2 regions of the Arthrobacter sp. StoSoilA2 genome follow, and region 1 is predicted to be linked to the other one. Evidence: riboswitches for the same ligand, from Rfam matches in the RefSeq annotation. Region 1 holds a riboswitch; the other holds the start of a gene.
The links. Region 1 has a riboswitch for cyclic di-AMP ahead of LDN82_RS01800 (NlpC/P60 family protein). Riboswitches for the same ligand answer to the same signal wherever they lie in the genome.
Positions count from the first base shown of each region.

Region 2: another riboswitch for cyclic di-AMP. It lies ahead of LDN82_RS03960 (hypothetical protein); the one in region 1 lies ahead of LDN82_RS01800 (NlpC/P60 family protein).

Region 1 is NZ_AP024643.1:369,018-373,538, forward strand. It holds gene LDN82_RS01790 (NCS2 family permease) at 1-368, opposite strand, end outside; gene LDN82_RS01795 (copper resistance CopC family protein) at 482-1,105, shown strand; cyclic di-AMP (ydaO/yuaA leader) riboswitch at 1,255-1,447, shown strand; gene LDN82_RS01800 (NlpC/P60 family protein) at 1,451-2,218, shown strand; gene LDN82_RS01805 (FAD-binding protein) at 2,401-3,093, opposite strand; gene LDN82_RS01810 (universal stress protein) at 3,522-4,521, shown strand, end outside.
Region 2 is NZ_AP024643.1:821,776-826,296, forward strand. It holds gene LDN82_RS03950 (pyridoxal-dependent decarboxylase) at 1-53, shown strand, start outside; gene LDN82_RS03955 (MerR family transcriptional regulator) at 64-822, opposite strand; gene LDN82_RS03960 (hypothetical protein) at 1,020-1,832, opposite strand; cyclic di-AMP (ydaO/yuaA leader) riboswitch at 1,836-2,020, opposite strand; gene LDN82_RS03965 (HAMP domain-containing sensor histidine kinase) at 2,130-3,623, opposite strand; gene LDN82_RS03970 (response regulator transcription factor) at 3,627-4,367, opposite strand.

The sequences.
Region 1 (4,521 bases):
AGCATGGTGACACCCGAAAGCACCACCAGCCCCATCATGTCCGGCCAGGTCAGTTCCGGGTGGGAGGCAACCGTTACGGCGACGAATGCGTTCACTCCCAGGCCCGTTGCCACGGCGAAGGGGTGCTTCGCCCAGGCGCCCATGAGGATCGTGAGGATGCCCGCAACGAAGGCAGTGGTTGCCGCTACGGCCGTGAAGCCGAGCGATGCTCCGCTCGAGTCTGCCCCGGAGAGGATCAGCGGGTTCAGCACCACGATGTAGCTCATGGCGAAGAAGGTCGCGAAGCCGCCGCGGATTTCCCGCGAGTATGTGGACCCGCGCTCGGAGATCTTGAAGTAGCGGTCGATTGCAGAACCTTGTTTAAGCATGAAGGTCTCCGGGGATCGGGGGAGTTTGCTCTCAAATCCTATGCCCGCCAATGTGGGGTGCTGGAACGGTTCGCCTAGTCTGTAAGGAAGCCAACACTAGGAGAAACCGCCCCATGCGTACCATCCGCCCGCTTCTGGCCGCCGTCGTAGCCGCTCTTGCTTTCGCTTCCGCGTTGCTGCTTGGAGCTGCTCCGGCCTCCGCGCACGACGTCGCCGAATCAACAACTCCGGCCAACGGTGCCCGGGTGGCTGAAGTGCCGGCGTCGGTATCCATCACGTTCAACAACCAGCCACTGGCCATCGGTTCCGGCGTGACCGTCACCGCCGGGGGCGAAAACTGGGCAGATGGCGCAGTGGAAATCATCGACAACAGGGCTGTCCAGAAGCTGCGTCAGGGCGCTCCAGCCGGCGAATACACCGTGGTGTGGCGTGTGGTCAGTTCAGACTCCCACCCGATCGAGGGAAACTTCAAGTTCACAGTTTCCGGCACAAGCACGACGACGGCGAGCGGCTCGGCAGGTGCCTCCTCCCCGGCTTCGGCGGCTGTTCCGACGGCGGGCACAGCGGCCCCCGGTACGGAAAATACTCAGGCGGCTCCGGCAGCTTCCCAGCCCTTCCCCTGGAGCATCATTGGCCTCGCTGTGGTGGCGATCGGTCTCGTGATCTTCCTCGCTGTTACAGCCCGGAAGAAGCTAGCGGCCCCCAACGACCCGGATGGCGAAAATTCCCCGGAATAGCGGGGTTTTCTACATACTTGCGAAGATCTCGAAACGGTTACTGCGACACGCCAAAAACGAACTGCTCGTTACGTAAATGTGACTTTGGGGTGATCTTCCCGTACGGTTGTACCTGTGCCTGTTCCACGTAACGGGCATTCCGGTCTGATTGCCTAGCTCTGCCGCAGTCCGGAATCCGTTCGCAGACAAACCTACGGCAGAGACGGGGAACCCATTTTGGCCCGCTTTCAGAGCGCGCCTTGGGGTGAAGTCACGAAGCTTCCGCTGCACAGCGGGGGATAGTGGCCGGGTGACTCCCATCCGAATCCGACAGCTAACCTCGCAGGCATCGGGAGAGGCTCTTTCATGTCTTCACGCATTCTTCGCGGCCGTCGTAAGGCGGACAGCGTACGTCCTAATCCGTTCATCTCCATCTCCAAGGCTGTTGCCAGCAACGCATCCGGCGCAGGTCGCCAAGCCGCTGTCATCGCAGCAGCTTCAGGCCTGGTCCTCACGGGCTCCATCGCTGCCCACGCAGCAGAGACCCCTGTTCAGCGCGACTCCAGCCCTGCAACTGTCGCCGAGACCGTCACCGAGGGTCCCACCAAGGTTGTTACGGCCGCATCGACGGCCACCATCAACTTCGAGCGCCCCGCGGTTGCTTCCGTAGCGGCTCCCGTCATTGAAAAGCCGGCTCCTGTTGCTCCGGCTCCGGCGGCCAAGAAGGCTCCCGCAACTGCTACCGTCCAGGCCGCTGCAACCACTACGGCTACCGCCCCCGTGGCATCCGCGCCTGCTGCAGCTCCGGCTGTTGGTGGCATCAACGCTGCCATGGTCGCCTCGGCTTACGCCCAGATCGGCATCATGCAGGATTGCACCGCGATGGTGGAACGGGCCCTCGGCTCCGCAGGTATCCCGGTTGGCGACCTCGCACCCATGCAGTTCCTGAACTACGGCAAGGTTGTCAGCGACCCCCAGCCCGGTGACATGATCGTCCAGTCCGGCCACGTAGCCATCTACATCGGCAACGGCCAGGCTATCAGCGGTGGCATCAACGGCAACCAGACGGGCATCCACCCGATCAGCTGGCTCACCGCAACCGGCCCCATCACGTACGTACGCGCTGGCGCCTAAGCTTCACGCTCCAACTCAGAGGCCGGTGCTTTCGAGGACAAATGTCTTCGGAGGCGCCGGCCTTTTGGGTTAATTTTTGTTCTTTTTAGGAACATGCTTTGGTTGGCTCGATCGTTTCAAGGCCAGGGTTCTCTGCCAGGTATCTACGCGCAGGGTTCCAGGTAAAGGCTCCAGGTCAGGTTCTACGCGAGGGCGATGCCCGGCCCGGCGGGGAGGGCCACCTTGGATGAGATCGCTTGCCCCACTGCCTTGGCTTGCCGTAGTACTTCCTTGGGCGTGGGTGTAATAAGTTCCCCAACGCCCACCAAGTGCATCCCGACTGCACGCATGGCTGCCACGAGGTTCTGGCCTATGGCGATTCCCAGATCGGCAAGCATTCGGCGCAGCTGGCTCTGGGCGCAGCGCGTCACCACGATGTGGTCTGCCAGGAGAACCCCGCTGGCTGTATGCACGGCCCATTGACGTGGGGTGGATTCAAGGGGGCCATAGACGCTCATCCCAGCCCTCAGACTGCCCGTGGTCAGGCTTGCGACGGGTCCGTATCCAAGCTGCAACGACGAGTCGCCACCCAGGAAGTCCAGCCGGACAGCGCGTGTGGTGGTGCGGACATCCAAGTGATGGCTGGCGGCGTAGTTGCGCAAATGGCGCAGGATCTCGTTGCGCTCCTGCATTGCCGCGGGGTCTGCTGCGTCGCAGCGCTGGAGCATTCCCGTGTGGACCGCTGGTCCGGTGGTCGATAAAGAACCAAAGCCATCCAGCACGATGGAACCGACGCCGTAGCGGCTGAGCTCGCTGGCAACAGCCAGGCCGGAGAGGCCGGTGCCGATCACCACGGTGGTAGTCCGTTCCGTGACGGAATCAGGAGTGAGTGACACTGCTTGGGTTCCTCCTTGACGTGTGTGCCTTTCGGCAGCGCGCTGGATCGCGTCCGAGTTCCCCAAGCGGCCGCAAATAAATGGCCGGGTTGTGTCCTGGGACACCTTTGCCGGCCATTCGGTGACTCGAACACTACCGAACTTTTTCTGCCATGGATAGCCTCGGCGACAGCGTGTTTTGGATGTTCATCCGCAGCGCAACCCGGCGCGTGGTGAGCGTGCCGGAAACCGAGCCCGGACCGTTATCCACATAGCCCAAAGTCGCCTTGATTCGGCATTGCCAACCGAGAATAGTGGGCATTGGAAGGAGAACCCCGAGGGTTTCTTCGGCCCCGGCTATTGGTTGCGCGCCAGCAAAGGATCACCGGTATGGAGAACCTCTGGCAGAATGGCCGGAACATCAAGCAGTAGGTGGAGAGGCGGGCCCCATGGACCAGCACGGCAGACACATTGAAGAACCACGGGACGGCGGGGACCAGGCTGTGGCGCCTGGTGGAATCGTCGTCGGAGTGGACGGTTCCGAGCATGGTCAATGCGCCCTTGTATGGGCTGCGCGTGAGGCGGAACGGCGCCAACTTCCCCTGCATATAGTCACGGCTTATTCGGTGCCCATCTTCGCAGCGTCCGGCCTCGACGGCGGATACGCCACCGTGGACGATTCCGTGATCCGCGAGGGCGCGGAAGCAATCGTCAAGCAAGCCATGGATAAGGTCTCAAGCTACAACATTGACGTCGATGCGTCAGTGGAGAATGGGGATGCCGCGGGTGTCCTCCTTGACCTCTCTGCGAACGCTGCACTCCTCGTGTTTGGCAGCCGTGGCCGTGGTGGCTTTGTCGGGCGTCTCCTGGGCTCGGTCAGCAGCGCCTTGCCGGCCCACGCAAAATGCCCCACCGTAACGGTCCCGCTGTATTGCGCCGATCGTTTGGGCGAGAACACCGAGGACAAGCACATCAAGGCTGAGCACGCCAAGGCCGGGCCGCGAACGGTGGAAAACGTCGTCGCCGTGGGTGTGGACGGTTCGGAGCAGGCCCGCGTCGCCGTTCTCGAGGCAGCCGAACAAGCCCAGCGGATGGGGGCCAAACTCCGCGTCATCTGCGCAGTCCCGCAGTACAGCGGCTCCTTGGCCTGGGTGCCGGCACCGTTGGATCGCGATGCCCTGTTCGCGGATATCAAAGTCCAATTGGATGCAGGCGTCGCCTGGCTCCGCAGCCACTTCCCGCAGCTGCCCGTGGAAACGGACCTTAGGGACGGCTCACCAGTGGACGTGTTGGTTGAGGCCAGCCGGGGCGTGGAGCTGGTTGTCCTGGGTACGCGGGGCCGGGGTGGTTTCGCGGGCATGCTCCTTGGTTCCACCTCTGATGGCGTGCTCCATCACGCCAAGGGGCCGGTCCTCGTTGTTCCGGACCGCGAGGATCCGCGGCTTGCAG
Region 2 (4,521 bases), 450 kb from region 1:
CTGCCTCCATCGCAGCCGTTCGAGGTGCGGCAGAGGCCGAACCGGAAGCATAGAGGCGTCCTGTTACAAGGCCGAGCGCGCCTTCTCCAGGTATGCCATCAACCCGCCCAGCTGCTCAGCGGTCCACGGCAGTCCCGCGCTGATGGCCTGGCTGTTTTCCTGCCAGGTTGCACGTGCTGCGGCTTTGGTGTCCTCACTGGAGTGGAACATGGAACCTATGCCGTCCCATGAGCGCACCCATTCCTGGACTGAGGGGTCCGTGACGGGCCTGTCGGCTTGGACGTGCGCCAGTCCTTCTTCCACAAGGGCAGCCCACTGCTTCTTGGCAGCTTCGACTTTTTCTGCGCCGAGTTCTTCCCGCTTGTCCGCGAGTTGCTGGCGTTGTTCGGCTGTGAAGTTGTTTTCGAGCACGGTAATCATCTCCAACGTTGACATGAATTGTTCAGGGGTGGGCATGGCGTGTCCGTCCATGCGTGACAACAGCTCGCCCAAACGGTTTTGGAGCGCTTGGAGTTGCCGGGCGTGCTCCTGCACATGGACCAGCTGCTGTTGGAGGAGGCCCCGAAGGGACTCCAGATCATCCTCGGGCGCTTGCAGCGCCTTGCCGATGGCCGCGAGCGGAAGCCCCAGCATCTGAAGCGATCTGATCCGGTATAGCCGGCGTAGGTCGCCCTCCGAATACCTGCGATGACCGGACGATGTCCTTTGGCTTGCGGACAGCAGCCCGATCTCGTCGTAGTGGTGGAGCGTCCGCACGCTGACACCACATGCTGTGGCCAGCTCACCGATGCTCCACGGCCCGGATCCTGTTGTTCCCGTCATGGGCACAACGCTAAGTCCTGACGCAACGTCAGGTGCAAGTGGGTGTGAAACCCGGAAGGCACATTTAACGCGAAAACCGCCCCGCCTCCCGCCCGGGCGCATCAGTACTGCTGCGAACGGCGGAAAGCGGGGCGGCAATCGGGCCCTGCATGGTTTGAGCCCGCTGGGGTGGGCTCAAGCCTGCTTATTGAGTCGGCTTAGTACCAGTTGTTGGCCAAGTGGAAGGCAAGGGCCGCCGAGGGGGAGCCGTAGCGTTCCTTGATGTAGTTCAGGCCCCACTTGATCTGGGTCTGGTAGTTGGTCAGCCAGTCATCGCCTGCGGTTGCCATCTTCGAAGCGGGCAATGACTGCACGATTCCGTAGGCACCACTGGAGGTGTTGGTCGCGGTGGTCCGCCAGTTGGATTCCTTCTCCCACAGTGTGTTCAGGGCAGTCATTTCACCCGGACCCCAGCCGTAGTTGGCGAGGATGCTGGCGGCGTATGCCTTGGCAGCGGCGGGATCGTCCACGGCCTTGGGAGTGGCGGCTGCGGCTGCGGCTGCAGCAGCGGCGGCATCGGCAGCCTGCTTGGCGGCTGCATCAGCGGCAGCCTTTTCGGCGGCGGCCTGTGCGGCAGCTGCCTGGTCGGCGGCGGCTTTCTCGGCCGCAGCCTTTTCGGCGGCGGCTTGTGCCGCAGCTGCCTGGTCTGCAGCGGCCCTGTCTGCAGCGCCCTTCTTGGCAGCAGCATCCAAGGACGCTGAGATTTCAGCTGTTTTGTTGCTGGCCTGGGCGGTAGCCTGCGTCTCGGACGCCCGGCTCGTTTCGGGGAGATTGAATGCGGCGTTTGCGGCCTGGCCAAGCGATGCGACGCCCAATGCTGCGGCAACGACTCCTGCAACAACGGACATTCGTTGCCCGGTCTTGCCGCGGCGTGCAGCGTTCTTCAGAACGGTTTGCGACTTCGTCAGGGGAGCGTTGTGATCGTCACGGTGACGCGCGGAAGGGCGCGTCTGATCGTTGAATTCAGACATGTGTGATTACCTCTCAGCGCCTGCGGAGTTAGCTGTCGGGTTCGGATGAGGTCATCCGGCCGCGCGCGTAGCTGCGGCTTCACCCCAAGGGCAAGGAAAGTACTGTGCCCGGAGACTCTGGGTCCCCCGTCTCTGCCTCGAATGAGAACGGAACTCCGGGAAGTGGCAGAGCTCGGCGCATCCCGGGTGTGGGCCAGTTAGGGGCGACCCACCCTTTCGAAGGTACAGGAGGTTTCGGCTTAAGTCACATTTGGGTAACAGAGATCACGTTCACGGCGAGTCATGTTGCCTGATTCGTTATATGCGTTCGTTCAAAGCTGCGGGGAGTCGGAGAGTGAACTCCGTGCGTCCCGGCTGGGACGTTACTTCCACACTGCCGCCATGCGCCTGGACGATGGATTCGACGATTGACAAGCCCAATCCGGAGGTCCCTTCCGACCCCGATCTCGCCGCGTCAGCCCGGGCAAAACGCGAGAAGATTCGCCCCTGGAAAGCAGTCGGAATACCAGGCCCGTTGTCCGTGACGGTGACCACCGCGCTACCGTCGGCGGAAAGCATGACGCCTGCGACCACCGTGGTACCTGGATCGGTGTGCTTGCGGGCGTTGGACAGCAGATTGGCCAGCACCTGATGCAGCTGGGTTGCGTCCCCGCGCACCGTAATGGGCTCGTCAGGGAGTTGTAGCTTCCAGATGTGGTCCGGTGCCATCACCTTTTCGTCGCTGACTGTCTCGATCACCAGCTGCGTCAGGTCCACATCCGTGACCTTCAACGGCTGGCCTTCATCCAGGCGCGCCAACAACAACAGGTCCTCCACAAGCGTGGTCATCCGTTCCGACTGGCTCTGGACCCGCGCCAGCGACTTCCTGCCGTCCTCCGTGAAGTTCTCCGTCATACGAAGCAGCTCGGTGTATCCACGGATGGCGGTCAGCGGTGTCCGAAGTTCGTGGGAGGCATCGGCAACGAACTGCCGGACCTTGGTTTCGCTCTCCTGACGGGCTTCCAGGGCCCTGGAAACGTTGTTGAGCATTTGGTTCAAAGCGTGGCCCACGCTGCCAACTTCAGTTCCAGGATGAGCGGCCGACGGCGGTACGCGCACCGCGAGTGCCACCTCACCGGCGTCGAGGGGAAGGCGCGATACTTTCGTTGCAACCTCCGAGAGTTGCTCCAGTGGCCGCATGGTCCGGCGGATGATGACGGTGCCGGCGAGGCCGATCAGCACCAGGCCGCCAAGTGAAACAAACACCATGGTCCATACCAGCGAGGCCTCGGCATTTTGCTTGTCAGCCAACGGCAGGCCTGTCGCAATCACATCGCCGTAGTTGGTCTCAACTGCCACCAGCCGATAGTCGCCGTTGGACAATGAACGGTCTACGGGCCGGTTGTCGCGGGGGAGCGATAGCAGGATCTGCTTGTCTTCTGCCGAGAGTGCGACGCGGCGACCGTTTGCGTTGAGGAAGCCCGAGTTGATGACCGTGGAACCATCGATCCTCGCGTTAAGTGTCCCGGCGCCTTGGCCACGGGCCTCCAGCGGATCCGGCCGACCGCTGGAGGGAAAGTTCGACGGCGGCCTGCCGAAGTCATTCGCGCGGCCTGATGCCTGCTCCAACTGCTTGTCGAGCTGTTTGTTGAAGTACATGTCCATGGAGGCGTAACTAACCACTCCAACTGCACCGCAAATCGCCACCAGCAATGCCATCGCCACCAGGACCAACCGCGTGCGCAGATGCCAGGTGGAGGGATTGAGCCAGTTCCGCTGGGTCTTGCGGGCTACTCCGGAAGAGGTGGACAAGATTCAGTCCGCAGGCTTGATGACGTAGCCAGCGCCACGGATGGTGTGGATCATTGGCGGGTGGTTGGCTTCGATTTTCTTGCGCAGGTAGGAAATGTACAGTTCCACGATGTTGGCCTGCCCGCCGAAGTCATAGTCCCAGACGCGGTCAAGGATCTGTGACTTGCTGACCACCCGCTTGGGGTTCTCCATGAGATAACGAAGAAGCTCAAACTGCGTTGCCGTGAGCTGGATGTCCTCGCCGGCGCGCGAAACCTCCCGTGTGTCCACGTTGAGGGTGAGATCACCCACTACCAGTTCCGCGGTATCCATGGCCGCAACGCCCGAGCGTTGTACGAGACGGTGCAGGCGCAGGAGAACCTCCTCCATGCTGAAGGGCTTGGTGACGTAGTCGTCCCCGCCGGCGGCCAGGCCAACGATGCGGTCCTGGACAGCGTCCTTGGCCGTGAGGAACAGTGCGGGCACTTCCGGCGCGAAGGCGCGGATCCGGTTGAGGACCTCGACGCCGTCGAATCCTGGAAGCATCACGTCCAGCACCAGCACGTCGGGGCGGAAGTCCTTGGCAAGCTTCACAGCTTCCGGTCCATCGGCTGCCACCGCTACGGACCAGCCTGCCATGCGAAGGCCCATGCTCATGAGCTCAGCGAGACTCGGTTCGTCGTCCACCACCAAGGCTCGGATGGGGGAGCCGTCCGGGTGGGAAAGCTGGGGAAGGTTGTTCGTCATGGAGTGCGGGGATGCCATGTGACAACTCTCCATTCTGCTGGTTTGTCGAAGCTTTGCCGGTCCTGTGAGGATGCTGTGAGGTCAACACTAGCCACGTGGGAGTTCAATGGCAGGCGTTGCGGGAGTGCTGCAGTGAATACTCGCCTTCTACGGCTTGTAGCAGATTTTGAGG